4 regions of the Thermanaeromonas sp. DSM 22490 genome follow, and region 2 is predicted to be linked to each of the others. Evidence: riboswitches for the same ligand, from Rfam matches in the RefSeq annotation. Region 2 holds a riboswitch; each other region holds the start of a gene.
The links. Region 2 has a riboswitch for cobalamin ahead of cobU (bifunctional adenosylcobinamide kinase/adenosylcobinamide-phosphate guanylyltransferase). Riboswitches for the same ligand answer to the same signal wherever they lie in the genome.

Region 1 (7,585 bases), on a different contig from region 2:
TTTAGTGCTGAAGAAGGGGGTGAAACTTTGTAACCTGCGGCAGCTCCGTTGGGGAAAATCATGAGAAAATCACAACAAGAAAGGAGAATCACTGTGGAACAACCCAAATTGTCCGTTATTTTACTTTCCGGAGAATTGGAGAAGTTGCAAGCCGGGTGTCTTATCAGTTCAGTGGCCTCTATGTCGGGAATGGAAGTTAATGTCTTTGTCACTATGGAAGCTTTAAGATCTTTTCGCAAAGAGGTGATTGAGGCCAAGGATTTTAAAGCAGGTCTTATTGGCCAGGAAATGTTAAATAAAAACGTCGATCTATTCTATAAGCTCCTAGAAAACGGTAAGGACATGGGGAACTTAAAGGTATTTGGGTGTGCCATGGCCATAGACCTGATGGGATGGAAAAAAGAAGATTTCATAGACATTTTTGAGGATATAATTGGCGTTACTGCTTTCTTGGGCAAGGCTGCAGGCAGCCAGGTCATCGTAATGTAGGTTGGTTTTTGGGGGGTATATCCATGTCTGAGGAAATAAACATTACCAAGACCATTGATGCCCGGGGCTCCTACTGTCCGGGGCCGCTCATGGAACTGGTCAAAGCTATTAAGCGCGGCCAGGTGGGAGATGTGTATGAATTGTTGTCCAGCGATAGCGGTTCGGCTAAAGACGTACCGGAATGGGTCAACAAAATGGGGCATGAACTAATATATTGCCAGCCAGAGGGCGACTTCTGGCGCATCGCAGTAAGAAAAACGAAATAGTAGAGAGGCGCGGAGGTGCGGGGTGTGCGCCCAGAACCGGCGCATACCCCAAAATGTGATTTCGGTGGGGGTCAGGCTAATGACCAAACGCATAGTTATCGTTGGCGGCGGCGTGGCCGGTACTATGGTGGCCAACCGCTTAGCCCGATCTACGGTCCAAGAGCTCAATAACGGTAAACTGGAAATAGTGCAAATAGCCAATACCGCAAAGCACACGTACCAGCCCGGTTTTTTATTTATAGCCTTTAATGAGGGCTTTGTGGAACAGTTCGAAAGGGAGCAAAAATACTTGTTGCACCCCAGAATCGATTTAGTTATCGACGAAGTGAAGATCATAGATGTTAAGGGCCACAAGGTTATCACTGAGAGGCAATCCCTTGATTATGATTTTCTAGTGATAGCCACCGGGTCCTATCCCGATATGAACTCGGTGCCCGGTCTGGCGGAAGCCGGCCACACCTTCTATACTCCGGAAGGTGCCGCTAAGTTACGGGAGGCCATGTTAAACTTTCAGGGAGGCACTTTGCTCTTAACCATCGATGTGCCCCACAAGTGTCCTGTGGCACCCCTGGAGTTTATCTTTATGGCCGATGATTTTTACAGGGAATTGGGTATCCGTGAGAAAGTGAAATTGAAGTACACTTATCCCATTGGGCGCGTTCATTCCATGGAAGCTATTGCGAGCTGGGCTGTTCAAGAATTTGATAGGCGCGGAATCGAGTACGAAGTGTTCTTCAACCTGGAAAAGGTCGATCCGGAAAAGAAAATCGCCTACAACATGGACGGGTCAGAGCATCCCTTTGATTTGCTCGTCTCCATCCCGGCCCACCGCGGAGCCCAGGTCATTCAAGATTCCGGTCTAGGGGATGAAGATGGATTTATTACCACCGACCGCTATACCTTAAAAATGGAAGGACAGGATAACGTCTACGTGGTGGGCGATGCCACCAACCTCCCGGTAAGTAAAGCGGGCTCCACCGCCCATTATGAGGCAGATATAGTAGTCAAAAATATAATCAGCCAAGTAAAAGGGATTCCAGCCTCCCACCGTTATGACGGTAAAGCTTTCTGCTTCATTGAGACCGGTTTAAAGGAGGCCACCTATATAACTTTCAATTATGAACAACCGCCCAAACTGGTACCGCCTTCGGAGATGCTGCACTGGTTTAAGCTCTCTTATAACGAAATATACTGGTTGGCCGCTCGTGGCATCTTGTAAAGGGGAGGGGAGAAAATGGCCCACGGAGTCGCCTACAATTTAAATCGCCCGGAGACTTCAGAGCTTCTGCAGGAGCTGCAAAAGGTTAATAATAACCTTGAAAGCCTCCTAGCAGAATTGAATAGGTTGCAAGCAACCGGGACCCTCGATACCCTCATAAAGCTCGGTGTAGTTATCCAGGCTGCCAAGGATTCCTTGACACCGGGTGTGGTCACCAGTGTTCTGTCTCAGGTGGTAAACACCCTGTCCCTCTTAGACCGCATCCAATCCCTGGGCGGGGACCAGCTCATAGCCGGTACTATCCAGGCCTTGGAGGAAGCTGTTCAAGAAAGCAAGGACCAACCGCCGAGAAGCTTATGGAGCCTGCTGCGGCTACTAAAAAAGGACCCTCAAGTTAAAAAGAGTTTAGGGATATTGGTTTCCTTTTTACAAAAGTTCTCTACGAATCTAAACTTTGCCCAGTAGAAGTAAGGGGCCCATCTGGCCGGACAAGCCAGCGGACCCCTCTTCTTTATATTATTAAAAAAACAGGTGGGTTAGCTTCTAACTTCTACCTCATCAAAAAACGGTTCCAATTTTTGTGCTATATTCCTTAAGGTGGATGATGAATATGGAGGGAGATCCCGGTAATATCCATCGATAACAGAATCCGCGGATCTAAACTGCTGTAAAACATATCGCCTAGCCCCGGAAAGCATATGCCCGAGGGCTAAAAGATCTTCCTCCGTTAACAGGCCCGGAACCACTGTGGTCCGGAATTCATAAGCCACCCGGCTGTTTTTAATAAGGGTGATGGTTTCCTTTATAGCCTCGAGATCCGCCCGGACACCTGTAAGCAGGTTATACTTTTCCAGAGGCCCTTTAACATCCATAGCCACATAATCGAGGAGATCTTTTTCTAAAAGCCCGGCTATAACTTCGGGTTTCGTGCCATTAGTATCTATTTTGACTTTAATCCCCCTTACTTTTAATTGCTTGATAAAATCCTCCAGGTTGAAGGTTAAAGTCGGCTCTCCTCCGGTTAGACAGACGGCCTGTATGAAAGACTTCCGCCGGTCCAAAAAAGTTAAAATCTCTTCTTGGGCAATCTCCGGCAAAGCAGAAGGGCGCAATACCAGATCAGCATTATGGCACCAGGGGCAGCGCAAATTACACCCCCCGAAGAAGAGGGTGGTACAAACCTCGCCGGGAAAATCCACCAGGCTAGTCTTTTGTATACCTCTAATGGTAATAGGGCCTCACCACACCCTTTATCCTGCAAGGTTAAAAACTCGGCGCTCGCTAAATTCAGCCTGCTTGCCCTTATTCCAGTTTTTAACCGGGCGGTAGTACCCCACAATCCTGCTCCACACCTCCGCTTCCCGGCCGCAAGTAGGGCAGGTCCATTGCTCTCCCTCCAAGTAACCGTGCTCCGGGCATACGCTAAAGGTTGGAGTAATGGTGAGATAGGGCAGGCGGAAATTGGCCATCACTGTCTGTAAGAAGCGGCGGCAGGCAGCCAGGTCTGTTATCCTTTCCCCTAAATAGGCATGAAAGACGGTGCCCCCGGTATATTTAATTTGCAAAGGATCCTGGTGTTCCAGGGCTTCAAAAACATCCTGGGTAAAATTAACAGGCAAATGAGTGGAATTGGTGTAGTAAGGCTCTTCAGTTCCCGAGGTAATGATATCCGGATAGAGGGATTTGTCCAGACGCGCCAGGCGGTAAGAAGTGCCCTCGGCCGGGGTAGCCTCCAGATTAAAGAGTTGACCCGTTTCTTCCTGATAAGCGGTTAAGGTGTCCCGCATGAAATCCAGCACTTCCAGGGCAAAATCCCTGCCCTCCTCGGTATCAATGCCCTTTCCCATAAGTCCCAGTAAAGCTTCGTGCATGCCTACTATACCAATGGTATTGAAGTGGTTTTCCCAGTACCTGCCAAAGCGTTCTTTAACGTACCGCAGGTAAAACCGAGAATAAGGATAAAGACCCTGTTCCGTTAGTTTTTCCAGGATGTTACGCTTAAGCAACAGGCTCTCTTTAGCCAAATCCATGCAGGCCTTTAGCCTCTCTAAAAACTCTTGTTTAGAAGAGCTTAGATAACCCAGCCGCGGTAAATTAATGGTAACCACCCCGATGGAACCGGTAAGGGGGTTGGCTCCAAAAAGCCCGCCACCCCTTTTCTTGAGCTCCCGGTTATCCAGCCTCAACCGGCAGCACATGCTGCGCACATCCTCTGGCTTAAGATCCGAGTTGATGAAATTGGCAAAATAGGGGATGCCGTACTTGGCCGTCATGGCCAGAATTTTCTCCGCCACCGGACTTTCCCAGGGAAAATCAGGTGTAATGTTGTAAGTCGGGATGGGAAAAGTAAAGATGCGGCCTTTAGCATCACCCTCCATCATTACCTCGCAAAAAGCCTGATTGAGCCAGTCCATTTCCTTCTGGAATTCACCGTAACATTCCTTCTGACGTTTTCCTCCGATTATTACCGGCTCATTAGCCAAGGTGGGAGGAACAACTACGTCCAGGGTAAGATTGACAAAAGGTGTCTGGAAGCCCACCCTAGTAGGCACGTTTAGGTTAAAGATAAACTCCTGGAGGGCTTGCTTCACTTCCCGGTAATCCAGGCCATCATACCGGATGAAAGGGGCTAAATAAGTGTCAAAGTTGGAAAAAGCTTGGGCGCCAGCCGCCTCTCCCTGCAGAGTATAGAAGAAATTGGCCATCTGTCCCAGGGCAGTACGGAAATGTTTGGGCGGCGCGCTCTCCACCTTCTGGCCCACCCCGGCAAAGCCCACTTCCAGAAGGTCGGCCAGGTCCCACCCGCAGCAGTAGGGAGCCAAAAGACTCAGATCGTGTATATGTATGCTGCCCTCTTCGTGGGCCCGGCGAATCTCGGGAGTATAAATCTTCTCCAACCAGTACTTAGAAGTTACCGCCGCAATGATATGATTATTAAGCCCCTGCAGGGAATAATTCATGTTGCTGTTTTCGTTGATGCGCCAGTCCCGCCCGTCTAAATAATCCTGCACCATTTTTTCTACATTGACTAAAAGATTGCGGAAGTCCCGCCACTCGGCATGTTGCTGGCGGTAAAGGATATAGGCCTTAGCCGTACGGGCATGTCCATTTTCTATTAAAACCTTTTCTACCAGATCCTGTACATCTTCTACAGTGGGCAGCTGGTCAGTAAATTTCTGGGCTATTAAGGCCGTAACCTGGTTAGCCAGCTCACAGGCTAGCCGGCGGTCCTGCCCGCCTACGGCCTTAGCCGCCTTGAAAATAGCGTTGATAATGCGCTCTTGGTCAAAATCTACCACGCGGCCATCCCGTTTGATTATCTTCTTGGGCAACATCTTTTTCTTCTCCCCTCTTTTTAACTCTTATCCTTGTAAACCCAATCCTTCTCTCCAACAAAGCAAAAACCCAACTACGAATGTCCTCTACCAAGTAGTTGGGCGTAAGTTTCCTCTAACCCTTTCCCTACCTAAGCCCCCTCCCCATGCTCGTGGGTGAAAGGTGTGAATGCCAACGGGCAGGTCTCCTGGCTCAGATTCATCGCTCCTTACCTCCTTCCCAGGGTAGCGGTTACCCCAGTGGCTCTTGGTAAGGGCTCCCCTTCACAGTGGCGGCACCGCGCCGGATTTCCACCGGCTTCCCTTTAACCCGTTTAATAATGGTTTCGGCAAAAAAAGAAAAATTCCTCCCCCTTGTCAAGGGATATATAATACCTCCAGGATGCCAGGCCCTACATGTCTTACATAAGAAACAATGCTTTTGGGGTATCCTAAACCAGAGGTGAGGCCGATGAGCCACAAGAAGAATAACGATGCCCTCCGTACAGAAGATCAGCTGGACAGACTGAAGTGGGAAACGGCCAAAGAACTGGGCTTAGAGGACGATCTGGCCAATGCGGGCGAGGAGTTAACTGTCCGGGAGGCAGGTAAAATTGGCGGCAATATGGTGCGCAAACTGGTCAAAGCCGGAGAAAAAGCTCTGGCTGAAGAAGGAGAGCGTAAAGCTCGCCTAAACCTGCGAGATAAAGGAGATAACTTCTAAGGTAAAGGTTGCGCCCGAAAGGGCGCCATCTTTTCTGGAGCTGCACTTCAAAAGCCGTACCCATCCCCTACCTATCCAGCCAAGACTTTCATATTTATTTCTCATTGATTGCCCGTCTCAATCCCTTTCCAAAGGTCATTAACTTTTTTATACTTTTTAGAGGAAAATGAGGCTCGTTGGAGAATATAGATATGATTTCAGCTGAAATTTTCTTTTTGCTTTGGGTGGACATCCTTTCTTGTCAACCCAGAGAGCCTTCTGCCTTTCAGGAATATGTTAATCCCAGCATTGGCGCTTCTTGTTCCCCTGCATTTTGTGAATGATCTATAATTAAATTTATAACTCCATCCAAACTCTCAAAGAAAGGATGTTGCCTTCAATGGAAGAGCGGACTTTTCTCGATGGTCTCTCTTTGCTGGCCGAAAAAAATAATTATATCGACCCGGAGTTATATGAAAAGTATAATGTAAAGCGCGGTTTGAGAAATAAAGATGGCACCGGTGTTTTAGTGGGTTTAACCGAAATAGGAGAGGTACATGGTTATATTCTTGATGAAGGTGAAAGAATTCCGGATAAGGGACGTTTGCTCTACCGGGGGATCGATGTTTGGGACATTGTTCACGGCTTCCAGAAAGAAAATAGATACGGGTTCGAGGAAGTTTGTTATCTGCTAATTTTTGGGGAATTACCCGACCGGCGAAGCCTTCAGGAATTCACAAACCTTCTAGCAGAAAAAAGAAACCTTCCCGAGGGATTTGTAGAAGATATGATTCTTAAGGCCCCCAGCCGAGATATTATGAATAAATTGGCCAGGAGCGTTTTAGCTTCTTATTCTTATGATGAAAACCCGGATGATACAAGTATCAGAAATGTCGTTAGACAGAGCATTGAGCTTATAGCCCGCTTCCCCATCATGGCAGCCTATGGCTACCAAGCCAAATGCCATTACTATGATAACAAGAGCCTGTATATACATTTACCGCAAAAGGAATTGGGTACCGCCGAAAATTTTCTGCACATGATAAGATCTGATAATCAATACACCAAGCTTGAAGCTGAATTGCTGGACCTGGCTCTGGTGCTCCATGCCGAGCACGGCGGAGGTAACAATTCCACCTTTACCGTTCATGTTGTTGCTTCCACCGGAACCGATATATACTCCGTTATTGCTGCGGCGGTGGGTTCCTTAAAAGGCCCCAAGCATGGCGGAGCCAATATTAAAGTAATGGAAATGATGGATGATATAAAAGAAAATGTCAAGGACTGGAAGGATGAAGAAGAAGTTAAGTATTACCTGGCCAAGATTTTAAGGAAAGAAGCTTTCGACAGGAAAGGATTAATTTACGGGTTAGGCCATGCCGTTTATACACTGTCCGATCCCCGGGCCGTCTTGTTGAAAGAGAAAGCAGCCGAACTGGCTAAGGCCAAGAATATGGAAGAAGAGTTCAATTTGTACTTAACTATAGAGAAGGTAGCTCCAGAGGTATTCGCCGCCGAAAAACAGGCTGATAAAATTATAGCTCCCAATGTAGATTTTTATTCCGGCTTTGTATACAAGATGCTAAATATTCCG
Region 2 (7,585 bases):
GCCACAGACCTGCCGGCTTAAAGCAGTTATCTGCAAAGCAAAAGGGTGAGTCGCATCAACTAAGGCTAAAGGCTTTCTTTCCAGCAGCAACTCTTTAAGCAAAGAGGCCGTCAGTTCGCCCTGCCAGACTTCAGAAGCTCCTGCTTCCCGGGCCAGCTCGGCTCCATAAGGAGTAACAGCTGTAGCTATTACTCTATAGCCCCGCTCACGCAAAGCCTGGATAACCCGGCAGCCGTCAGAAGTACCCGCCAAAACTAAGATCACCAAGGATACCCCCTGGGCGTTACCATCCAGCCCCCTAAAACCCGGGTCTGGCTGTTCCCGATAATTACGGTAGCCTGCATGTCTATGGGCAGACTAATGAAGGAATCCAGATCCGAAAGCCATATTTCTTCTCCTGGCCGGCCGGCATTGCGCACTACTCCCACAGGGGTAGTGCCGCGACGGTACTTAAGCACTATCTCCCGGGCCCGGGCCAGGTGTTCAGGCCTACCTTTACTTCTGGGATTATATAGAACCAGGACGAAATCAGCTTGAGCAGCCAGTTCGATGCGTTTTACAATCAGCTCCCAGGGAGTAAGGCGATCGCTTAAGCTTATGACGGCGAAATCATGCATCAGCGGTGCGCCCAGAGCCGCGGCCGCTGCCGTAGCTGCCGTAACACCGGGTATAATCTCTACTGCCAGCTCCCGGTTTAAACCCTCCCGGTGCAGAATTTCCAGTACCAGCCCAGCCATCCCGTAAACTCCCGGATCTCCGCCGGAAACCACCGCCACCCTAGCACCTTCCCTGGCTCGCTGGACAGCCTTCCAGCAGCGCTCTACTTCTCCCGTCATGCCCGTGGCAATTATCTCTTTCCCTGGAAGCAGTTCACTAATCTGCTCCAGATAAGGAGGGTAGCCGGCTACTACTTCTGCCCGGGCCAACGCTTCCCTAGCCCTGGGTGTCATATCCTCTAAATTTCCGGGCCCCAGGCCCACTATGGCGATACTGCCCGCGCCAGGGCCACGGTTACTCCCTGGTGACTCATTTTGCGGCATAAGAGTTCCCCCTTTTTTGCTCCCAGGAGAGCTGCCGGCTCGCACACACCGCCAATACCTATTCTTTCTTCTACTAGCCCTGACCGAGAAAGCTCAGGGTACTCCTTTAAGAGTATAGCCAGCTCTTCCCTTTTAAAAGTTAAGAGGGGTAAGCCTAAATGCTGGGCTGCGGCCAGCAATCCGTCTTCCTTGGCCTTTATTTCTATAGTAGCCAGAGCAAGAAGGCTCCAGCGGCTTCGCCTCGTCATTTTAAGGGCCTGCCCCAGGGCGGATAATACTGCCCTCTTGTCTATACCGCGCCGGCAACCTATACCGGCCACCAATTCCCGCGGCCGCAGAAAGATCCAGGGCCCTGGAGGCAGAACAAGCCGGCGGGAAGTTACCAGCACTCCCCCTTCCCATAGTTGAGGGTCCCTATACTCCTGCAGGGGCTGGACCTTAAGCCCCGGCATCCTCCGGGAAAGCTTCCCCAGCCAGGGATCCTCCGCCCAAAACCCTATTTTTTTCCCGTTGACCAAGGCTGCCATGACCTTGGTCAGTTTTTCTGCCGGGACTGCCTGCAGGCCCAACTCCCGGGCGAGTACATCCAAAGCAGGCAAATTTTGTACATCGCTAGCAGTGGTAATTACGGCTTTTCCGCCCAGGAGTTCGGCCAGGTGCCTGGCCAAAGCATTGGCGCCGCCCAGGTGCCCTCCTAAAAGGCTTATGGCATACTCGCCCTTTTCATCCAGGACCACCACTGCCGGGTCCTTCGTTTTATTCTCTAGATAAGGAGCCAGACAGCGGACTACGATGCCGGTAGCCATAATAAAGACCAGTCCGCGGTAGCTATGCCACAGCCTACCACAAAAAGCTCCCAGGCCTCCTTCCAGGGGAAAAAGAGGTGTGGTAAGGGATTCTCCAACTATTAAGCCAGCCGGGGCATAAATATCGGCGCCAGCAGTATAGGCGCAGGCCAGCCGTTTAGCCGTGGCCAGGCCCTGCCTGGTCAAGGTCACAATGGCTATACGCATCCCTTTTCCTCCGATAGCCATGGGAAAATTCCGGATGGTAGAGACAAGATCGAGTGGAGGTCCCTTTCAAAAAGTCGCCCACCAACAAGAGAGCTGTCCGCTGGATGCCCTCTTCCCGCGCCTTGGTGGCAATATTCTCCAGGGTACCGTAAATAATCTTTTCCTCCGGCCAGGAAGCTTTATAAACCACCGCTGCCGGCGTCTCCTTACCGTACCCTGCAGCCAGTTCGGCAGCGGCCTCCGCAAAATTTTGGGCGCTTAAGAAGAGGCAGAGGCTGGCGCGGTGGCGGCTTAAGTCTACCAGATTTTCTCCTGGCGGCACAGGTGTCCGGCCACCGCGGCGCGTCAAAATAAGGGTTTGGCTCTGACCTGGCACCGTAAATTCCTTGCCTACCGCTGCAGCAGCGGCAGCGAAGGAACTTACCCCGGGCACAATCTCATAGGGGATGCCGCGGGCGGCTAAGGCCTCCATCTGTTCTTGAATAGCCCCATATAAGGAAGGGTCTCCGGTGTGCAGCCGTACCACCTTCTGGCCTTTTTTAACCGCTTGCTCCATGAGATCAATGATCTCTTCCAGGGTCAGGGAAGCGCTATCGTAGCAAGCAGCACCGGGTCGAGCCCACGTCAGCAAAGCCGGGTTAACTAGAGAGCCAGCATAAATAATAACCTCAGCTTCTTTAAGCAGCCGCTGTCCCTTAACGGTGATTAATTCCGGGTCTCCCGGTCCCGCACCTACAAAATAAACCTTCACGTCCGGTCCCTTCCTTTAACAATGATCAAGGAAAGATAATCCTGCTTTTGGCCCATCCCGGCTTCCAGGTCCCAGGAAAAGCTCTCTCCCTTTTGCCCACACCGGGTTACCAGTACAGAATTTTTCACCACCCCGGCCCGGGCCAGTATTCGAACTATCTCATCATAACGCCTGGCTACCTTCATTAGCACCAAATTGGGGAACAGGGGGATTAACTCCTCTAAACTCTCAGGATTCCGCAGGGCCGGTATAATGGCCAGGGGCTCATCCCCCTTGGCCAGGGGTAAATTTAACCTGGCGGCAGCCGCTGAAAAAGAAGTGATACCCGGTACAGTTTCAATGCAAATGGTTGGATCCAGTCTCTGGATTATTTCCATCAAATAGCTGTACGTACTATAAAGACTGGCATCGCCCAGGGTCAAAAAGGCTACATCCTTCCCCTCCTGCAATTTATCTAATAAGGCTTTAGCCGCTGCCTCCCAGCAGCGCTCCAGGTAAGAATGGTCGCGGCTCATGGGCATGAAAAGGGAAAGGATCTCCTGTTCCGGCCGGATAAATTGTTTAACTACTCCTAGGGCCAAGCTCTCTTCTCCCCGCTGGGAAACGGGAACGGCCAGGACAGGCACTTCCTCTAGGATGCGCCGGGCTTTTAAAGTGATCAGCTCCGGGTCACCGGGGCCCACCCCCAGGCCGTATAATTTGCCGCTCATAGCTCTCCTCCTCAACCGGCTACCAATTGGATAATATAGACAGGATTAAGGGCACGAAACATGTGGCGCTCACCCACCTTTTCTAAACGGGCCAGGTTGACTGCCACTGCTGATGTAGCATATCCTTTTTCGCGCCCGTAAGCCACGCTTTCCCACAGGGTGTCCAGGGTAATGGCATTTATAACCATAATGCCTTGGGGCCGTAAACTTTGGCTGCAGTGCTCCAGGATAGCCCGGAGTTCTCCCCCGCTACCTCCAATCAATACGCGATCTGCAGGTGGTAAATCTGCTAAGGCCGCTGGCGCCCTGCCGGCTACTATCACCACATTTTTTAACCCAAAAGATTCCACGTTAGCCCGCGTTAAATTTAGGGCCTCTTCATCCTTTTCCACGGCATATACTCGTCCCGGAGCTACCAGACGAGCAGCCTCTACCGTTAAAGAGCCGGTGCCGGAGCCGACATCATAAACGGTCTGGCCGGGCGCCAGGCGGGCCTTGGCTAAAGTCAAAGTGCGGAGCTCTTCTTTGGTCAGGGGTACTTTTCCCCGCTCGAAGAGCTCATCGGGAATGCCCGGGGTGCTGTAGGGCCATCTACGCTTTGTCATATCCACTTATGATCACTGCCATAGGATCAAAATCGGAGCCAGCCAGATCCCTGGCCAAAAGGTGGGCCACCCTTTCCTCCCGTCCTCCCAACTGGGCTCCCACCCAGAGCCTAAGTTCCCCCAACCCCTTATCCGTCAAGTACCTTCCTACCTCTGCCGGAGTGTTGCTCCCCCCTGTGAGAAGGGCAAGCAACAGTTCATTTCGGGCCAGGCCCTCCAGGTAGGCGTCCAACATATTCAGCGGGCGCCCGTGCAGGCTCACAATAGTCGCTCCTTCCCAGCCACAACCTAGACGGGCAAAGGCGAGCTGTACGGAGCTTATTCCTGGTATCACCCTGATCTCTTCCGGGGGGAAACGGCATCTCAGCCATCCCAGGAGGCTGTAAAGGCCAGGATCTCCAGATACCAGGACGGCGGTAGGCCGCCCACGCACCTGCGTTAAGTAGTGGAATAAAGCGTCCAGGTCGGCATCAATCGCCTTTTTTTCCCGTTCCAAAAAGGCAAATAGATGCAAAGCTCGGGGACCGCCTACCAAAATCTCGGCCTCGGCCACCGCCTGGTAGGCTGCCGGTGTTAGCCAGGAGGGATCTCCCGGACCCACCCCCACCACCGTTAACCACCTGTTATTCCTTCCCGCCATTTCTCCACTCTCCCAGTATGGCCCTGGCCTGCTCATCCTGGCCAATGATTCTCCCCTGCAGGTCTAAAAGGGCGGTCCCTACTTCCAGTGCCCCATGAACTAATTCTCGGGCTCGCTCGCTAGCCAGGCCTGCCAAGTAATTCCAAAAAGCGAAATAACGCTCTCCCTCCAAGGCTTGCTCGAGGATAGAGAACACCGCCTCCACCGTAGTAGCGGTTAAGATAGCCTGGACCACCTCTGCGGGGGCGCCCCAGGCTGCAGCCCGGGCCGCCACTATTTCCCGCCGGGCATCAGCTATGCGGCTATGGGTATAAAAAATGCCTCCTGCTACTTTAACCAGCTTGCCGGCATGGCCCCAAAGGAGAATCCGCTTAATCCCTCGTTCAGCACAAGCCTCCAAAAGATAACCGATAAAGTTGCTGGTCAAAATAACCGCCCTCGCCGGCAAGCCATAACCTTCCACCGCCTGGCGCTGGCCCATACGGCCGGGAGTTAAAAGCAGAGTATCGTAACCTGCGGCTAGGGCTACATCGATCTGGGGCAGGAGGGAAGTACGGAAAGCTTCTTCCGACATGGGCTCCACAATGCCGGTAGTTCCCAGAATAGAGAGCCCGCCCTCTATCCCCAACTGGGGATTTAAGGTGCGCCGGGCCAATTCCTCACCGCCGGGGATGCTAATAGTTAATTCCAGCCCCTGCCCGGGGGGGATAAAATCTTTAACCGCTTCCCTAATCATGGCCCGGGGCACGGGATTGATGGCCGGCTCACCTACTGGAACAGCCAGGCCGGGACGGGTGACTATTCCTACTCCTTCACCGGCCCGCAAAATAAAGCCCTTTTCTTGCGGCCGGGCCCTAACCTGGACAGCTATTCCGTGGGTAATATCAGGATCGTCGCCAGCATCTTTTATAACCGTAGCCTCAGCCCAGCCTTCCCCCCGCCGAACAGTTACAGGTAACTCGATTTCCTTTCCCTGAGGAAGAGTTATTCGCACTGTATTTTGGACCCCGTCCTTACACCAGAGGGCCTTTACTGCTGCTTTAGCTGCAGCCGCGGCACAAGTACCGGTGGTGTAACCCTGACGTAATTTCTTGACCATCCTTTCCTCCATTACCGCCTACCCGTTAGCAGGTCCGAGCTTTTAGCTAAAGCTTTTATCTCCACCGGCACCCCACAAACCACCAGATAAACTTCATCGGCCAGGCTGGCTATCTCCTGATTGGCCAGTCCCAAAAGGTCGCGGTATAGGCGACCCAGGGGATAGGGTGGTACTGTTCCCGAGCCCACCTCATTGCTCACAATGATCACCTCAGCAGGGACCTCCCAGGCTTTCTGGGCCATCTCTTTAACAAAAAGTAATATAGCCTCCTCATCCATCTTTTCTTCCACCAGCAAGTTGCCCACGTAAGCGGACAGGCAATCGATGAGGAGAAGTCGCCCTGGCTTGCCCCATTCCTCTATAACTCGGGTCACCTTTAAGGGCTCCTCTACAGTGCGCCACCCGGCCGGCCGCCGCATCTTGTGCCGGGCCACCCGGCTGGCCATCTCTGCGTCCGTCACCCTGGCTGTGGCCACGTAAATAACTTCTCCGCCCCAGCCGGAGGCCAGTTCTTCTGCAAACCGGCTCTTGCCGCTCCTAGCGCCGCCAGTGATTAACACCAGCCTGCCCCTGTCCACTCCTTAACCCCCTTAAGCCACGCGCTGCACTACAAAAAAACCCAGCCTCTCGCCTAAAGGCTGGGTTTTCTGTCTAAAACACTAGCCCTTCCCTTGACGCGAGGGTTAACAAGGCTTACCAACAGGCAGGTTTCCTGGCTTCCGGCTCACCGCTTTTTCTTCCCCTTCCCAGGCTACAGGCCCAGTGGGCTTACCGAAGAAAAGCTCCCCGGTTACAGTGGCGCGCCCGCTCAGGATTTGCACCTGATTCCCTTTTAACCTTTATGGCACCTGTCGGCTTTCCCATATTTTTTTATTTTCTTCAGTATATCGCAATGACCACTACTAATCAAGGGATTTTATGGCTTAAGATTATGTGCTTAGTTATTGAGGACACCCAGTGCGAGCCCACAAGCAGGCTAGCAGGATAAAAATGGGTAACCACCTCATTTTATGGCCAGGGCGCGCTCCTTTAATCTATCTATTTCCTCTTCGCTAACGGTGGCTGCGCCCAACTCGCTATGGTCTGGAATATTCAAGCCGTGAAAATCCGACCCACCGGTAACTAATAGGTTTAGTTCCCTGGCTAAAGAATGATAGCGGGCAACGGCTTCTCGGTCATGTAAAGGGTAATAAACTTCTAGCCCCTGCAAACCATAAGCCACTAGCTCTTTTATTATTTCATCTTTACCTATCAATCCCGGGTGGGCCAATACAGCTACGCCCCGCCAAGCAGAAATTAGTTGAACAGCTTCTGCAGGTGAAATTTTATAACGCGGAACATAGGCCGGCCGTCCACGTTCCAGGAGCTCACCAAAGGCAGCTTCTATGGAAGGCATAAATCCCTTGGCCACCAGGGCCTGGGCGATATGCAGGCGGCCTACAGCTTTACCCTGGACGAACCGGGCCACCTCATCCCACGTAAGTTCGTAGCCCAGTTCTCGCAATTTGGTTACCATCTTAAGACCTCGCTGCTGCCTGTCCTGCTGCAATTGGTATAAAAAATTATGTAGCTTGTCCCCTTGAAAATCAATATAATACCCTAGGAGGTGTACATCACGTCCTTCCCATTCGGTGCTCAATTCAATACCGGGAATAACCTCAAGATTATAGAGAGAAGCCCCTGTCAGAGCTTCCTCTAATCCATCAACGGTGTCGTGATCGGTAATA
Region 3 (7,585 bases), on a different contig from region 2:
CTCCGCACCTTGGCCGTAAGCCGTCTTTATCTCGACAATATACCCAATATCCAGGTTTCCTGGGTGACCCAGGGACCCAAGGTGGCTCAGATAGCCCTATCCTTCGGCGCCAATGACTTCGGGTCCACCATGTTGGAAGAAAACGTGGTCAGAGCAGCAGGGGCTCACCACCGCTGTTCTCAAGAAGAAATTATCCGTGTAATTAAAAATGCTGGCTTCCGGCCAGCCCAGCGGGACAATGTCTATAACATTCTGCGCTATTTCTGAGTTACCCCGGGGGAGGACCCAGTTCCAGCACTTCCACAATTTTTTCCACAAACCCTCTAGTTTTGATAGCTCTTACCTTTTTTTCCATCTTTACGGAGGACCTTAGCAAAGGCCAAACCTTTTCTTCTTCCGCGGTTTCAATTTCCAGGGCCAGGCCGCACAAAGAGCTTAGCTCTTTCGGTATAGGTATTAACTGGCCCTGTAAGCCTGCTTCTTTCAAAACCTTCTCCGCTCTCAAGGCATAATAAGTCGAGGGAAAAGTGAACAGAGTAACCTCGCGGTCCACCTTTACACCTCCACTTTTTATTATAGCATTATCCCTTGGCTACTTTAAGTATAGGGCCGGAGGCTTGAGTGGACCAGGGAAGACAGGCCCAAAGATCTTCTTTACAGCGCGGGGGCTTAGGACCCAAAGACCAACCGCGCTTTTGCAGCTCCCGGTAAACCTCCAGTAACCACGGTATAGTTAATCCAGCTTCCCGGATTAATTGGGGTTCAAGAAATACTTCTTCCGGCCGACCCTTAGCCAGTAATTGCCCCGATTTTAGAATAAAAATCCAGTCAGCCCAGGAATAAGCCAGATCTACATCATGGGTGGAAAGCACCACGGTTTTTCCTGCACCATTAATTTCGTCCAGCAGCTCAATAACCTGACAGGTAAGCAAAGGGTCAAGGTAAGCTGTGGGCTCGTCTAAGATTATTACCTCCGGCTCCATGGCCAGGACGGCTGCAATACAAACCCGCTTTTTTTGTCCGTAGCTTAAGAAATGGGTTGGCTTATCCGCCAGCTCCGTTATACCGGTAGCAGCCATAGCCTTTTCTACCCGCCGCTTTACTTCCTCTGGCGGCAAGCCCAAATTTAAGGGGCCAAAGGAGATCTCCTGGAACACGCTGGCCGAAAAAAGCTGGGAATCCGGATCTTGAAAAACAATCCCCACCTTCTGGCGCAAACTGGCCAAAGAGCCCCGGTCATAGCGCAGCTCCCGCCCCTGCCAGAACACCTTTCCGCGCTGGGGGCGAAAAATACCGTTAAAGTGCAAAAAAAGAGTGGATTTGCCGGCCCCGTTAGGGCCTAAAATAGCGACTTTGCTGCCCTGCTCTATCTCCAGGGAAATGCCCCTCAAAGCTGTAGTTCCATTGGGGTAGGTAAACTCAACCTCCTTAGTTGCCAAAATAGGTTCCAAGCCGTCCACCTCCGCCGTACCAGTTGAGCACCACCAGGAACACAATCCAGAGAAAAATAAGCAATATATTGCGCTTGGAGACAGTGTACGTGGGTTCCAGGACCCTAAACTCACCGCTAAATCCCCGCGAGACAAGGGCAAAATCTAACATTTGCGACCTCTGGAAGCTTTTAAGAAACAGGTTGGCAGCCAGCTGGCCCAAGGAAGACAAAGATCTGAACCACGAACTATAGCCCAACCGGGAAGACTGGGACAGATATATGTTTTCGGCCGTATCCAATAACACAAAACTGAAGCGATAAATCAAACCCATTAGTTCCAGAAAAAGGGACGGGACTCTAAGTCTGCGGAACACACTCATAATTTCTATGAGAGGTGTAGTCAGGGTTAAAAAGTAGAGGCAGGAAACGCCGGGGATCACTCGTAAGAAAAGCTGGACCGCCCTCCCCAGGTCCTGCCCGGTTATTCCTACGCTTAAGTCTCCCACGCTAAAGCTATAAAGCATTCCCTGGGGTGCCTGCCAGGAAATGGTAATAACTATGGCTATAACACTGGCTGCCAAAAAGGAAAGAGGTATCAACAGCATCCGAATATAAAACCTAAAGGGAACACCGGCAACACCGACTAAAAGCCAGCTGGTTAAGCCCAAGATAGCTAAGGAGGTCCATACAGATCTGGCGCCCAAAGACAAAAGCAAAGTCCCCAGGCTAAACACCATCTTTTCTCCCGGGTGTACACCTCGCAATTTATTGCTATAAGCGTACTGTTCTACACTAATCATGCCGCGCCCTGCTTTCTCACCTGAAGGCCTCCGTAGGAATCGCATCTCGCGACTACAGCTGCTTTTTCTCTGCAGAGGCTTTGCCTTTGAGGTAACCCAAGTAGTAACATACAAATCCACTTCCCAGCGCTGCCTGTACGGCAAACAGGAAACTTTCTACCTCACTGCTGGGCGGCTCCCATAAAGAAGCAAACCATGGCTGGTAGTCGGGTCGAACTTCACCAATGATTTCTTCAGCCCGCCCATCGGCTCCTCCAAACTCAGCCCCTTGTTGAATTATAAAGGGAACTGTTACCAGCACGACGATCAGCAAAAAAAGGATCATATTTTTTTGGGCTATATTCATATACTCCTCCCCTTATTTTAGTTGAGTACTGCCAATTCTTCCAATTCTTTTCGGTTATAGGCCACCAGGAAATTGAAGACCACAACCGTCAACAATCCTTCGGTAAGGGCCAGGGGTACCTGGGTGAGAGCAAAAATCCCCATGAACTTTATAAAGGAAGCCCCAATTCCTCCTTGCTGGGCCGGAAAAGCCAGGGCTAACTGCAGGGAAGTAGTAACGTAGGTTAATAAGTCGCCCAGAGCAGCAGCTAGGAAAGTACTCAACCACAAGGGAGCCTTTACTTTTTGCAGGAATTTGTAAGTGCCATAAGATACGAGGGGACCGATTACAGCCATGGAAAAAGTATTGGCCCCCAGGGTAGTCAGGCCTCCGTGGGCCAAAAGAAGGGCCTGAAACAGGAGTACAATGGCTCCCAAAACACTCATCACTGTGGGCCCAAAGAGAATAGCTCCTAACCCTACTCCAGTGGGATGCGAGGAGCTCCCAGTTACAGACGGAAGCTTTAAGGCAGAAAGCACAAAGGCAAAAGCACCGGCCAGGCCTAGCAAAAGCTTAAGACTAGGACTCCCTTGTACTTTGCATCTTAGGGAACGTAAGCCTGCTAGCCAAAAAGGAAGTGCCACCACAAACCAAAAGCCAGCCCAGCCCATGGGCAAAAAGCCTTCCATAATGTGCATAGCATAGGCTGGATGGGGCAGGGTTAAAGAAATTATCACAAAGTAAACAGCAAATATCCCCACCAAAGCGATGCGCTGGTACATAGGCTTCCTCCTTTTTACCAGTCCATTAATTTACTACCTGCTGGATAATGTTGACAATTTCTTCCAAGGAATGGACTGCATGGCGAGACTGCATTTGGGGGCGCTTAATTATCACCACCGGAATATTCAGCGCCAAAGCAGCGGCAATTTTGGTGTCAGTACCGCCAGCGGAACCAGAATCCCGCGTTACCACTACCTTGGCCTTATAAGCGCGAAAAATAGCCTTATTTAATTCTCGGGAAAAAGGCCCCTGCATAGCCACAATATCTCGCGGTACCAAGCCTAGATCTTGGCACTTCTTAATAACCCGGTGTTCCGGTAAAACGCGCACCACTATTCTTTTATTTTTGAGCTCGTTATAAGACAAGAAGACCTCCAAGTTATTAGTTCCGGTAGTTAGAAAAATGGTATCTCCCAGGCTCGCCGCTACCCTGGCAGCCTCTTCCCAGCTGTAAACTTGATGAATTAAGGGGTGATCGGGTAACTCCGTTTCCGAGCGCAAGAAACGCAGGTAACATAAGTTGTACTTATTACAGAGGTCTTCTACTTTTAGGGAAATTTCATTGGGAAAAGGCAAGCTCAAATCAACTACAACTTTTAAATTATATTGCCCCATAAGGTCACTGAAAGTCTTCTCTGTAACGGAATAAAGTTGGACACTTGTTATCCCCTCGTCCCGGGCCACCCGGCAGCCGTATTCACTGTTGACCCAGACTACCACTTTATAACCCCGGTTCCCGAGCAACTTAGCCAACTTCCATCCTTCACCGGTACCTCCGATTACTAAGATCACAGCCAAAACCTGCTCCTTCTGGTAAAACCTAATAAAAAACCCCGGTTTGCCTCTACCGGGGCAATGGGTTTACCAAGCCATAATTTCCAATCAGCCTCCCGGCACGACAAACCTACCTGGCATTTTTGTCTCCAAGAAAATGCCCCATGAGTCTTATGCAGGCAGGTTTTCCCGGGTGGCCAGTCATCGCCTTACCTCAAGCTACCCCTTTATTTATTAGGGGACTTTTTGAGGCAGCTCCTACTCCCGTACTAACCTTTTAGCTTTACCTTCTCGAGGTAAAGCACCCTATAAAGAAAAAACCTCCCGCCCTACATGGTCACGGAAGGTAGCTAACCTGCACCACCCCCTATCCATCGTAGGGATATGGTACTAAGGAACGAGCAGGTCTCCTGGCTTCAGTTCCTCGCTTGCCCACGCCTTCCCAGACCCTAAGGCCCAGTGGCTTTTAAAGTTTGTGGGCTTGCTCCCTGTCACAGTGGCGGGACCGCGTCAGAATCGCACTGACTTCCCCTCGCTGCCGCCTGGCAGCTTAACTCGTTCCCTCGTAGGTGTGTTAAGTTATGGTCATTTTTATTATACTGGAACCTCTTGAAAGTAGCAAGGGCTTTTTACCGGGAATACCATAAGTATGAAAGAGATTTAGAAAGGAGTGAAAAGGGTTGGAAGATCTTAGCAGGCTTTTGGCTATCCTTGGGGCCATTTTTGCTGCTGCGCAAGGAATAGTGGAACAGCTTAAGGCGCGCTGGCCGTGGTTGGGGCAAAAACTAGACGATCCCGTTCTAGAGCAGAAAAGGCAGTTAAGGGTGATTATAGTCAATGCTATCATTGCTGCTATTTTAACAGGCATAGCTGCTGTGGATGTTTTCGGCCTCTTAGGATTGGATGCTGCCTTTGCCGGCTTTAAAACATCTTACCCCGGCCTTTATCTCCTGCTGAACATGATTATCGTGGGTTTAATGTCTACTTTTGGCAGCCCCTTCCTGCACGAAATCCTGGATATACTAATAGAATTTAAGCGACATATTCGCCTTCGCAACCAGATGTCGGAATTTCATTTGCTAAAGCCTACCTCCGAGGAATCCAAAACCCGGGGAAACTAAATTAACCCCGGGTCTCCGTGTCAGCTGGACAATCCCCACTTACACGGGCCCTCAATTTTTGGAAGTCTTCAACACGGCCGCGAATTATTAGCTTGACTCCCTCGGGCAGGTATTCTTCTGTTACCACTTCCAAGCGGTCCCTCAGCCGGGCTAATTCGCCCAGCCGGTTAAAGGGAACCAGAATAGTCATCTCCTGGTGGGGGAACAGTTCCTCCTCAACAAGGCTTAACAATTCATGTAGATTGGTACCATAGAGAGCCGAAATGGCTACACCGTCAAGGGGTAATATCCCTTCATATTTATCCATTTTATTGTAGACTTTAAGTATAGGCCGGTGGTAGAGGCCGAGTTCCTTTAGAAGTTCTTCCACGGCTGCTACCTGGCGATCCATATAGGGACTGGTTAGGTCGATAACGTGGAGCAGCAGGTCAGCAGCAAACAGTTCTTCCAGCGTAGTTTTAAAAGCTTCCTTTAGCTTTAGCGGCAAATCTTTAACAAATCCTACAGTATCGGTTAGGAGCGCCTGCCGCCCCGAAGGTAGCCGGACGCGCCTGCTGACCGGGTCCAGGGTGGCGAATAGCTGGTCCCGTACCAGGACCTTGTGGGGACTGAGGGAAAGAGCATTGAGCAGGGTTGACTTACCGGCATTGGTATAACCGACCAGGGAAATAACTGGAAGAGCTTTTTCCTGGCGCAAGCTGCGCAAGATTTCTCGTTTTTGTCGTACCTCTTGCAGTTCTTTCTGCAGATGATGAATGCGGCGACGAACTGCGCGGCGCAACACCTCCAGTTTAGTTTCACCCGGCCCGCGCGTTCCAATCCCGCCCCCCAAACGGGAAAGTACTCCCCCCAACCCGTGGATGCGGGGATAAAGATAGGTGAGCCGGGCTACTTCCACTTGAATTTTACCTTCACGGGATTGGGCTCTGCGGCGGAAGATTTCCAGGATGACCTGGGTACGGTCCCATATTTCAGCCCCTTCCAGCAGGTCCTCAAGGTGTTTGACCTGCCGTGGTGAAAGCTCCCGGTTAAAGATTACGGCCTGGATGTCCTCCCTTATAATGCGTTCTTTGACTTCCAGCACCTTGCCCTCTCCCAGGAGATAATTGGGATCCGGGCGGCGTTGTTGTACTACAGCATCTATTACTTCGATCTCGATATTGCGGGCCAGTTCTTTCAGTTCGGCGAGGTCATAACTGATTTCCTCATCCTTTTCTTCTAGGGCCAGATAGCAAATGATTCCTTTTCTGACCATGCTATCCTCCCTTACTCAAAAACCCGGGGAACTAACCCCGGGTGTCATCCAGCCCGAACCATTTATGCAGAGCTCGCATGGCTTTGGTTAGGTGCTCTTCGTCAATAATACAGGAAACTTTTATTTCCGAGGTGCTAATCATGTGGATATTTATGCCTTCTTCCGCCAGGCAGGCAAACATGCGCGCTGCTACACCCGGATTGGTTATCATACCTGCACCCACAATGGAAACCTTGGCCACTTTGTCATCATAGGCTATAGAGCTGGCTCCAATCTTTTCTTTTACCTTTTCGGTTACTTCCAAGGCTTTAGCCAGGTCATCCCGTGTTACAGTAAAGGCGATGTCATTGATGCCGTCCCGCATGGCGCTCTGGACAATCATATCTACGTTAATGCTCTCCCGGGCTAAGGCTTCAAAAAGGGTTTTGGCAATTCCGGGGCGATCCGGAACATCATAGACTGCTATCCTGGCCACATTCCGGTCGCCAGCTACACCGGTAACCACCATTTGTTTTTCCATCTCGCTCACCTCTTTTACCAGGGTACCTTCATTATAGTTAAAGCTAGAACGGACCTCTAGGACCACCCTATGCAATTTGGCAAATTCTACTGAACGCGGCTGCAGCACCTGGGCCCCTAAACTGGCCAATTCCAGCATTTCATCGTAGGATATGGCAGGCAGTTTGCGAGCCTCGGGAACAATCCGAGGGTCAGCAGTGTACACTCCGTCTACATCGGTGTAGATTTGACATACATCAGCCTTTAAAGCCGCCGCCAGAGCAACTGCTGTGGTATCAGAACCTCCTCGACCTAAGGTGGTAATTTCATTGTCAGCTGTAGCTCCCTGGAAACCTGCGACAATTACAATCTTCCCGCTGTCCAATTCCCTTCTTAAGCGATCGCAGCTAACGTTTAGAATGCGCGCTTTGGTATGGACGCCATCGGTGAGAATACCCACTTGAGGACCGGTGAGGGAAATTACGGGCTCACCCAAATCCTGGATGGCCATGGCTAAAAGGGCAATGGACATTTGTTCTCCGGTGGCCATAAGCATGTCCAGTTCTCGCGCCGGTGGGTTGGGTGTGATTTGTTTAG
Region 4 (7,585 bases), on a different contig from region 2:
AAGCGATCTAAAATAAAATCGATCTTGCCGTCATCCTTCAAACCAAAATTTTGCAGGGTAAATTGGAGTTCTTCTTCCACTGTATCCCGGAAAAGGTAATCATTAGGGTTTTGGGGGAGATACCCGACCTGACGTGCCATTTCTGCTAAAGGTGTAGTACATGTATCCTTCCCCAGTACCATTACCCGGCCCCGCCCCGGCTTGAGTAACCCAGCTATATGTTTTAACAGAGTACTCTTGCCAGCTGCATTTTCACCCATAATAGCCACAAATTCCCCTGCATTTATCCTTAAGTTTATCCCTTTAAGAGCCTCGCAGCCCCCCGGGTAAGTAAACCACACATCTTTCATTTCCACCACAGCCCGGCCCTGGTAACCTTTTAATTTGGAAACTTTTCCTGTGCCCAGCGGACACACCGGTATCTTTTTTAGTTCTTGCCGTCCTTCTTTCACCGTCATAGGTATGGCTGGATGATTCAACAAACCAAAAAATTGGGCCACTGGTGGGAGAAAAGGATAGCCACTCCTTACCTGCCACCGGACTACTTCCTCCACCGGTCCGTCCTGCAGAATTTCGCCCCTTTCCATCACTACCAGGCGGTCGGCCAGGTGAAAACATCTTTCCAGCCGTTGTTCAATCAATACCACTGTATAACCCATTTCCTTATTTAACTGCTCAATTAAACTAAAAAATTCCTCCGCCGCTACCGGGTCCAATTGCGAAGTGGGTTCATCGAGAATCAATACTTCAGGCTGCATGGCCAGAACCGAAGCTAAAGCTACCTTCTGTTTCTGCCCTCCTGAAATACTTCCTATGAATTCCTTTTTGAGGGGCGATAAATTAAAGTAACTCATGACTTCGGCCACCCGCCGCAACATCTCTTTCGGGGGTAAACCTAAATTCTCCAAGCCAAAGGCCACTTCCGCCTCCACAGTGGTCATGACCAGCTGTTTTTCTGGATCCTGGAAAACAATACCCACTTGCGACCTAAGGCCCCGACGGTCAAAGCTCCCCAAATCCCGGCCCTTAAAGTAAATCTTACCCCCTATCTTTCCTCCGTAAAAATCAGGGATTAAGCCGGCCAGAGCCCGGGCCAGGGAAGATTTACCCGAACCCGACCCTCCTACAATCAGCACAAACTCTCCTTCTTCAATGCGCAGATTAATATTTTTCAACGCTGGTGCTTGAGTCTCCGGATAATAGTAGGTCAAATTTTTGATCTCAAATAGGGGCAAAGCTGCCACCCCCAGCTTAAAAGTATGGGCCAGGCAAGACTGGTCATTATAAGGGCCAGCAAAATAATGACAGAACTGTTGGGGAGCAAGGGATCCAATTGCGGATAATAGTTAAAATCACCATATCCCTTGACCTTGGCGTACAGGGCAAGACCTAAGGCGGCCAAGCTAGCCGCCAAGCACAGGAAATCCCTCGGCCGGGTCAACTCGTTCTGGTAGCAGGAACGGGGTCCAGTGCCAAAAGCCCGGGCCTCCATGGCTTCCGCCACTTGCCAGGCCCCCTCTAGGGAAGATAAGAGAAGAATATCCAGTAGCCATGAGTACTTCTTTAACCTTTCCCCCCAACTTCCCCTAGCGTAATCTACTCCCCTCATTTGCAGCACTTCCCGGGCGTTCAACAAATCTCGCGCGGCTAGAGGAAACATCCTAGTAGCCAGGGATACCACTAAAGCCGATTTGAATGCCCAACGGGAAAAAAGCCTCAGGAGCTTATCCGGGTGAACCAATCCATTAAAGAGGCAGAAAACAGTCATTATAGTCAGCAGGCGGATGGCCATGGCCGCACCATAGCCAATGGCTTCCAGAGACACTCTTATCCACCCTGCTCCCAGAACTGTTTTTCCTGTGCGAAACACCAGCGCATTAATAACTATAATTAAAATGGCCATCCCCAGCCCCATCTTTAAATAAGCTTCCCACTTATCCACTACTTGGGCCGCCACCACAGCTAAGATGCTTATAATCAACATCCCAGCTAAGTATAGGGGATGGGAGAAAAGCAGGGCCAGGACACACAAAACTGTAAGATATGTTAGGGTTACTACTGTATGGAGGCTTTGCAAAAAAACGCCTTTATCCTCATAAAGTAACCTGTCCAGCATAGCCCTTCCCCTTCTTTAGCGGTTCGCCAGTTCCTCCCATCGGGGTCCCGGAGAACCCATACTGGTGCTATACCACCATATCACTTTGTCTCCAGGCTTTAGGGTTTTCTGGCCGGCAGCGACCATGGGAACCTCATCGTTTACCTTGTACATCCACCCCGACATCCCCTTGTTGGGCTGGCCGGCGATACTTTCCACCAGACCAGGAAACCTGGTAGATAGAGCATAGGGCAGCCCGGTAGCCTCCAGGGCACCCAGCGCAGTAAAACCCCAGGGATTCTTTTCTGTCACTTTGACCTCAGCGGGGCCATACAAAAGTTCCTGATCCTTTCCTACCACTGCTACGCCAACAACCACGAATTCTTTTTCCCCTTCACCTACTACGCCCTTTTGCTGTTGGGGACTCCCCTCCACCTGTTGCACTTTCTGCTCTTTTTTCGGCTGTTGGACTTCTTCCTTTCCCCGCCCTTCTTGGGCCTGAAGGGTTATCGATGGAGCCCCGGGTGCTGTCTTGTACTGTGGGGAGGGTTCGGGTTCTCCCCTGCCTTCAGGCTTTTCCGGGCTTCCGGTAATATTAGAGGGGAGGGCAGCAGATTCGACCTGGGTCTTCTGCACGGGCTCCCCCAGGGTTAAATTCTTTTCTTTATTGGTTACCAGTGCGGGAACCAGCAGGGCTAAAAATAGCAAGGCCAGAGATATCAGATAAACTTTCTTCATACATCCATTCTCCTTATCCGGAATTTGGGCATGTGTCCCGCGTGCGAGGAAAAACACCGGAGGCAAGCTCAGTAAGCCAGCCTGCCCCCGGTGAGATACTAATGCTTTAGGGGGACTCCGGTATTCTCCCCAGCACCTGTAGCATTCTTTTCAGCATTACCATGGCTTCCGCTCGCGTTATTTTACCCTTAGGGACCAATTCAGCGGCCGACCTACCCCGGAGGATACCTGTACTTACGCAAACCTTGACGCTGTCCCTGGCCCAGGGAGATATCTCTGAGCTATCGGCGTAAACCGCCAGGTTGTTCTTATCTTCAGCTCCCCCTTTCGCTGGCTCCCAACCGGCCTTCTTAAGGGCCCGGACTAGGAGGGCGGCCATTTCCTCCCTGGTGATGGTCCTTTCCGGCTCAAAATTCCCCTCACCTGTACCAACCACCAGTCCCGCCCGGTAAGCAGCTTCTATCGTCTGGGAAGCCCAGTGCTGCGGGGGCACATCCCGGAAGCTGGTCTCTTTGAGGTTGGACTCTTCCAGTCCCAAAGACCGCACCAGGAAAGCAACCGCCTGTGCCCGAGTCACCTCTTGATCGGGAGCAAAAATATCTTCGCTCAGGCCCCGGGCAATAAGCCTTCTAGCCATGAGCTCTACATCTTTCTGTGCCCAATGTCCCTGAATGTCTTTGAAAGTCTTTTTGAACGACTCTGACTCTCGTGCGCCAACCAGGTAGTATCCATAGAGGGCCCAGGCAGCATCCATAACATTTTTAGAGGCGCCGAAAGTGCCATCGGAATTCAAAGCCTTGGTCAGCAGGTAATCGACCGGGCTCTTGCCTTCACCACTTTTCACTGAGGCCGGGTCTTCTCGCAGGACTTTTAAAGTAGCGATCATTTCCACTGTATCTATTAAAGGGTCGTCCCAATTGCTTACTGCAAAACTACCGTCGGGTTGCTGCTGCTTTTTCAGCCATTGCATCCCGCGCTCGATCGCTACCTGGATCTCCTGGTCGGACTTGTCCTGATCTAAATAGGCCAGAGCCCGTACAGCTTGGGCTGTGGCCACGAAGTCGGGATAAAAAACGCCGTCCCAGGCGATACCCCAAGCACCATAAGTGTTCCCGACTACCGTATCCTGCTGGGATAAAATGTATTCCCGGGCATAAACCTGATTTATGACGCTCATCAAGTCTGCCCGACCTAAAAGGTCGTAGGCTGGAAAATCGCTGAAAATGTTTGAGTCAAAACCGTGGATCCCTTCTCTGCTCTTGAGAATCTGGAGTAGTTGCTGCACCAAATCCTCCCGGCCCAAGGCCTTCATGCCTAGCAAGTCCTGGGCCAACCTCTTGGCCGGTACTTTAGACGGATCTGAAGAACCGGCAATATCCTGGTACACTAGGTCGATTACAGCTTCTTTCAGTGGTACGCCATTATACACCCAGGCATTTACATCAACGCCCGCCTGGGTGAGGATATAAGAAGCATAAGCACCTACACCATCATCCTGGTTCTTGGATCCATTTTTTGTAAAATCACTATAAAGGATACCTGCTGCCTTATCCATAAGGTCAGACACCAAGTTTGCTTCCGCCGCTTTGGCCCCCGCAAAAGGAACTACTAGAGAAAAAACCATCAAGGCCACGAGCAAAGTTGCCAAAGGGCGCCCCATTTTCCTTCTCCAGTACACCTTATTTCCCCCCTGCCTCTTCTTCTGTGTATTCCGGAAAGCTAGATTCTCTAACTAAAACCAAGCCCGATCAAAAAACCCCGGCCTACGGCGGACCGGGGCAGCTCTAGCTCTTGAGATGAGCAAAAAGACCACCTCCCTATCTCGCGTAGATCAGCGGTGGCAGGAGAACAGGCAGGTTTCCTGGCTCGGGTTCCTCTCCCACCTTACGCCTTCCCAGGTTACCCCAGTGGCATTGTGTAAGGTGGATCCCCCTCACAGTGGCGGGACCGCGCCGGACTCGCACCGGACTTCCCTCTTGCCTCTCTTGAGAGGCCTCCTGTTCCCAAAATTATTCACTTGTCTATATTTTTCTTCGCTATTTAGCCCGTTGAATCCTGCTATCTTCAAAAACGAAAATCCACCCTTCTCGCCAATAAGTTGCAATTGGGGTCAGGAATTCCCCCCCAAGAAGGTGTGTCCCGCTTATTCGTTTTTGTTATAGCTTGCGCTACCAGAAAATGGCGCTTTTCCCCGCCACCTCTCATGTACAAATTTTACTGCCTGGGTAACTCAGCCAGGGAACCACCGGAAACAGGGAATGATATAACTATATGGAATACTAAGTATGAAGGAATTTATTGTTGAGAGCCAGAATTAAATAGCTAGGCCAGTATCCAGGCCGGGCTTAAAGAAAACAACAGGAGGTGTTGGCATGACCGGCATTTTTTCTCGCAAATACTTAATGATTATCGCGGGACTCATTCTGGGAGCTGTAGCAGCTTTAATGACCGTGGCGGGCAACCCGGCGAACATGGGTATTTGCCTGGCTTGTTTTTACCGGGACATAACTGGCGCCTTAGGATTGCACCGGGCGGCAACAGTGCAGTACTTGCGGCCAGAAATTATGGGTATGGCCCTGGGGGGCTTCGTATCTGCCTTAGCCTTCGGTGAATTCCGTGCCCGTGGAGGGTCCGCGCCTCTGGTGCGCTTTTTTCTAGGCGTGTTCTTTATGATAGGCGCTCTGGTCTTCCTGGGGTGCCCGGTTAGGGCGGTGTTGAGACTGGCGGGAGGAGATTTAAATGGACTAACAGGTATAGCCGGGGTGATAGCCGGCGCCCTAATAGGAATTTATCTGTTGAAAAACGGCTTCAACCTGGGCCGCTCCGCTCCCACCTACAGCGCCGCGGGGTGGATGATGCCTCTTTTTATGTTAGGCCTGCTCTTATTGGCCATCTTTAAACCTCAATTTATATTGGCCAGCAAAGAAGGGCCGGGAGCCGCGCGAGCCCCACTAATCCTCTCGCTGGGAGCAGGCTTGGTGTTTGGATTCCTGGCCCAGAGGACCCGCATGTGCTTTGTAGGGGGATGGCGCGACCTTTTTCTGGTCAAAGACACCTATCTTTTTAGCGGTATAGCCGCTTTCTTCGTGGGGGCTTTGATTATCAATGCCTTGTTCGGCAAGATTCAAGTGGGTTTTGTGAACCAGCCGATCTCCCACAATAGCCATCTGTGGAACTTTCTGGGGATGACTTTGGCCGGACTTACTGCTACTCTCCTGGGAGGATGTCCCCTGCGCCAGACCATACTGGCGGCCGAGGGTGATATCGACGCCGGTATCACCCTTTGGGGCATTATAGCCGGGGCGGCCTTCGCCCATAATTTCGGTCTGGCCTCCAGTCCCCAAGGCCCTAGCCCCTTAGGCCCTGCAGCCGTACTGATCGGTATAGCCTTTGCCCTGGCCGTTGGTCTGCTTATGCGGGAAAAAGTAGACTGATATTCAAACCGATCCGGTACCTTGGAAAGCTAAAAGAGCTTACTAGCTCCCGATAAGGACAGGAGGATAACTAAGTTGATTTTTAAGCGCTCCGCCCGTGCCGAGGAACCAGTCCACAAAACCCCAACCACTCGAGGAATAATCATCTTCCCCTCAGTGGAAGAAGCGCTAAAGGGGGAAAAAATACTTAAAAAGGGAGGCCATGAATGCAAGCTAGTGGCGCCCCCGCCGAGCTTACGCCAAGGGTGTGATTTGGCCTTGGAGGTGGAGCTCATAGAGCAAACAGCCCTAGCGCGGGCTTTACAGGGGAAGGTATCCTATCTGGGCATTTACCCCCTCGAAGGGTCGGCCGAGATGCTCCAGATCGTGAAGGCCGTAGCCTTCCCCCAACACGTAATGGTAAAGGCAGGTAATATGAAGATTGTCTTCGCCAAAAATAGCGGGATCATCGTTAACATTTCGGGCGGGGGCTGTCCGGACGTCCCTTACCTTTACACCCAATTAGTCGGCCGCAAGCTGGACGAAGTTGACCGGCCCCGGGAAAAAGGTTTCACCCTCTGCGCTTTAATGTTGGATAGGGCGTGGGAGGAGGCTTTGGCCATCTGGAAGGGAGGAAAGTTCACTTGATCCTCATTGCGGGGACTCTTCCCGCAGAAGACCTCGCCCTTGTCCACGGTAAAGTGGTCAGGGTAAGAAATTCGCTACAGATCAAAGATTTCACTTTCCCTTGCGGGCAGGGCACAGGAGCCATGATCAGCGCCGCCCTTGCGGTAACAAGTGCTTTGGGCTTGGAGCCCCCTCACGCGCTTCTGGCCGGAGATATTGGCCAGGGCCAGGGCACCAGGCGTCTCTATCAATATTTAATAGAGCATGTGAGGGAACTGAAGCCTAGGATTCTTGCCCTACATTATTGCCTGCCCATAGTTAGATTGATGCAAAAGCTTTGTGAGGTGCTGGAGAGGTGCCAACCCCGGCCTTTGTTAATTGCCGATGCCGGGGCCATGTACGCAGCTAAGGCGGCAAGAGTGGCACCCAAATTTGATATTTTTACTCCCGACCCCAGCGAAATGGCTTTTCTGGCCGATCCAGAGGCAGCCCATCCTGCCTATGTTAGCCGTCATCTTTTTAACACTGGGGTTCAACAAGTCCCCGAGCTGGTAAAGAAGGCTTATAACAGTGGCGGAGCCGCTAAGATCCTTTTGGTGAAAGGGGCCGTAGATTACATTGTAACCGAGGGGAGAGTTGTGGCTAGGATAGAGGAACCTGATGTGCCGGAACTAGAGTGCATAGGCGGGACAGGGGATACCATAACAGGCAT

Region 1: it holds a riboswitch for cobalamin, as region 2 does, so the genes downstream of both, AC1BI1_RS14830 (ribonucleoside triphosphate reductase) here and cobU (bifunctional adenosylcobinamide kinase/adenosylcobinamide-phosphate guanylyltransferase) in region 2, are expected to answer to the same signal.
Region 3: it holds a riboswitch for cobalamin, as region 2 does, so the genes downstream of both, cobK (precorrin-6A reductase) here and cobU (bifunctional adenosylcobinamide kinase/adenosylcobinamide-phosphate guanylyltransferase) in region 2, are expected to answer to the same signal.
Region 4: it holds a riboswitch for cobalamin, as region 2 does, so the genes downstream of both, AC1BI1_RS05005 (S-layer homology domain-containing protein) here and cobU (bifunctional adenosylcobinamide kinase/adenosylcobinamide-phosphate guanylyltransferase) in region 2, are expected to answer to the same signal.

What each region holds. Positions count from the first base shown of each region.
Region 1 is NZ_JBJHHE010000042.1:2,044-9,628, reverse strand. It holds gene AC1BI1_RS14855 (DsrE/DsrF/DrsH-like family protein) at 94-489, shown strand; gene AC1BI1_RS14850 (sulfurtransferase TusA family protein) at 513-755, shown strand; gene AC1BI1_RS14845 (NAD(P)/FAD-dependent oxidoreductase) at 835-1,974, shown strand; gene AC1BI1_RS14840 (DUF1641 domain-containing protein) at 1,990-2,439, shown strand; gene AC1BI1_RS14835 (anaerobic ribonucleoside-triphosphate reductase activating protein) at 2,511-3,191, opposite strand; gene AC1BI1_RS14830 (ribonucleoside triphosphate reductase) at 3,225-5,309, opposite strand; cobalamin riboswitch at 5,471-5,638, opposite strand; gene AC1BI1_RS14825 (small, acid-soluble spore protein, alpha/beta type) at 5,761-6,012, shown strand; gene AC1BI1_RS14820 (citrate/2-methylcitrate synthase) at 6,392-7,585, shown strand, end outside.
Region 2 is NZ_JBJHHE010000002.1:209,585-217,169, reverse strand. It holds gene cobK (precorrin-6A reductase) at 1-264, opposite strand, end outside; gene cobJ (precorrin-3B C(17)-methyltransferase) at 261-1,040, opposite strand; gene AC1BI1_RS02645 (cobalt-precorrin 5A hydrolase) at 980-2,053, opposite strand; gene cobM (precorrin-4 C(11)-methyltransferase) at 2,004-2,804, opposite strand; gene cobI (precorrin-2 C(20)-methyltransferase) at 2,801-3,514, opposite strand; gene cbiT (precorrin-6Y C5,15-methyltransferase (decarboxylating) subunit CbiT) at 3,526-4,119, opposite strand; gene cbiE (precorrin-6y C5,15-methyltransferase (decarboxylating) subunit CbiE) at 4,106-4,759, opposite strand; gene cbiD (cobalt-precorrin-5B (C(1))-methyltransferase CbiD) at 4,743-5,858, opposite strand; gene cobU (bifunctional adenosylcobinamide kinase/adenosylcobinamide-phosphate guanylyltransferase) at 5,870-6,436, opposite strand; cobalamin riboswitch at 6,544-6,725, opposite strand; gene AC1BI1_RS02610 (PHP domain-containing protein) at 6,862-7,585, opposite strand, start outside.
Region 3 is NZ_JBJHHE010000012.1:60,627-68,211, forward strand. It holds gene mqnC (cyclic dehypoxanthinyl futalosine synthase) at 1-267, shown strand, start outside; gene AC1BI1_RS09240 (putative Se/S carrier protein) at 269-553, opposite strand; gene AC1BI1_RS09245 (energy-coupling factor ABC transporter ATP-binding protein) at 582-1,451, opposite strand; gene cbiQ (cobalt ECF transporter T component CbiQ) at 1,429-2,232, opposite strand; gene AC1BI1_RS09255 (energy-coupling factor ABC transporter substrate-binding protein) at 2,285-2,578, opposite strand; gene AC1BI1_RS09260 (energy-coupling factor ABC transporter permease) at 2,596-3,339, opposite strand; gene cobK (precorrin-6A reductase) at 3,365-4,132, opposite strand; cobalamin riboswitch at 4,498-4,688, opposite strand; gene AC1BI1_RS09270 (hypothetical protein) at 4,795-5,235, shown strand; gene hflX (GTPase HflX) at 5,237-6,490, opposite strand; gene AC1BI1_RS09280 (aspartate kinase) at 6,522-7,585, opposite strand, start outside.
Region 4 is NZ_JBJHHE010000005.1:16,837-24,421, reverse strand. It holds gene AC1BI1_RS05020 (ABC transporter ATP-binding protein) at 1-1,235, opposite strand, end outside; gene AC1BI1_RS05015 (energy-coupling factor transporter transmembrane component T) at 1,208-2,116, opposite strand; gene AC1BI1_RS05010 (DUF4430 domain-containing protein) at 2,132-2,833, opposite strand; gene AC1BI1_RS05005 (S-layer homology domain-containing protein) at 2,940-4,511, opposite strand; cobalamin riboswitch at 4,668-4,849, opposite strand; gene yedE (YedE family putative selenium transporter) at 5,206-6,267, shown strand; gene AC1BI1_RS04995 (putative Se/S carrier protein) at 6,343-6,894, shown strand; gene AC1BI1_RS04990 (NAD(P)H-hydrate dehydratase) at 6,891-7,585, shown strand, end outside.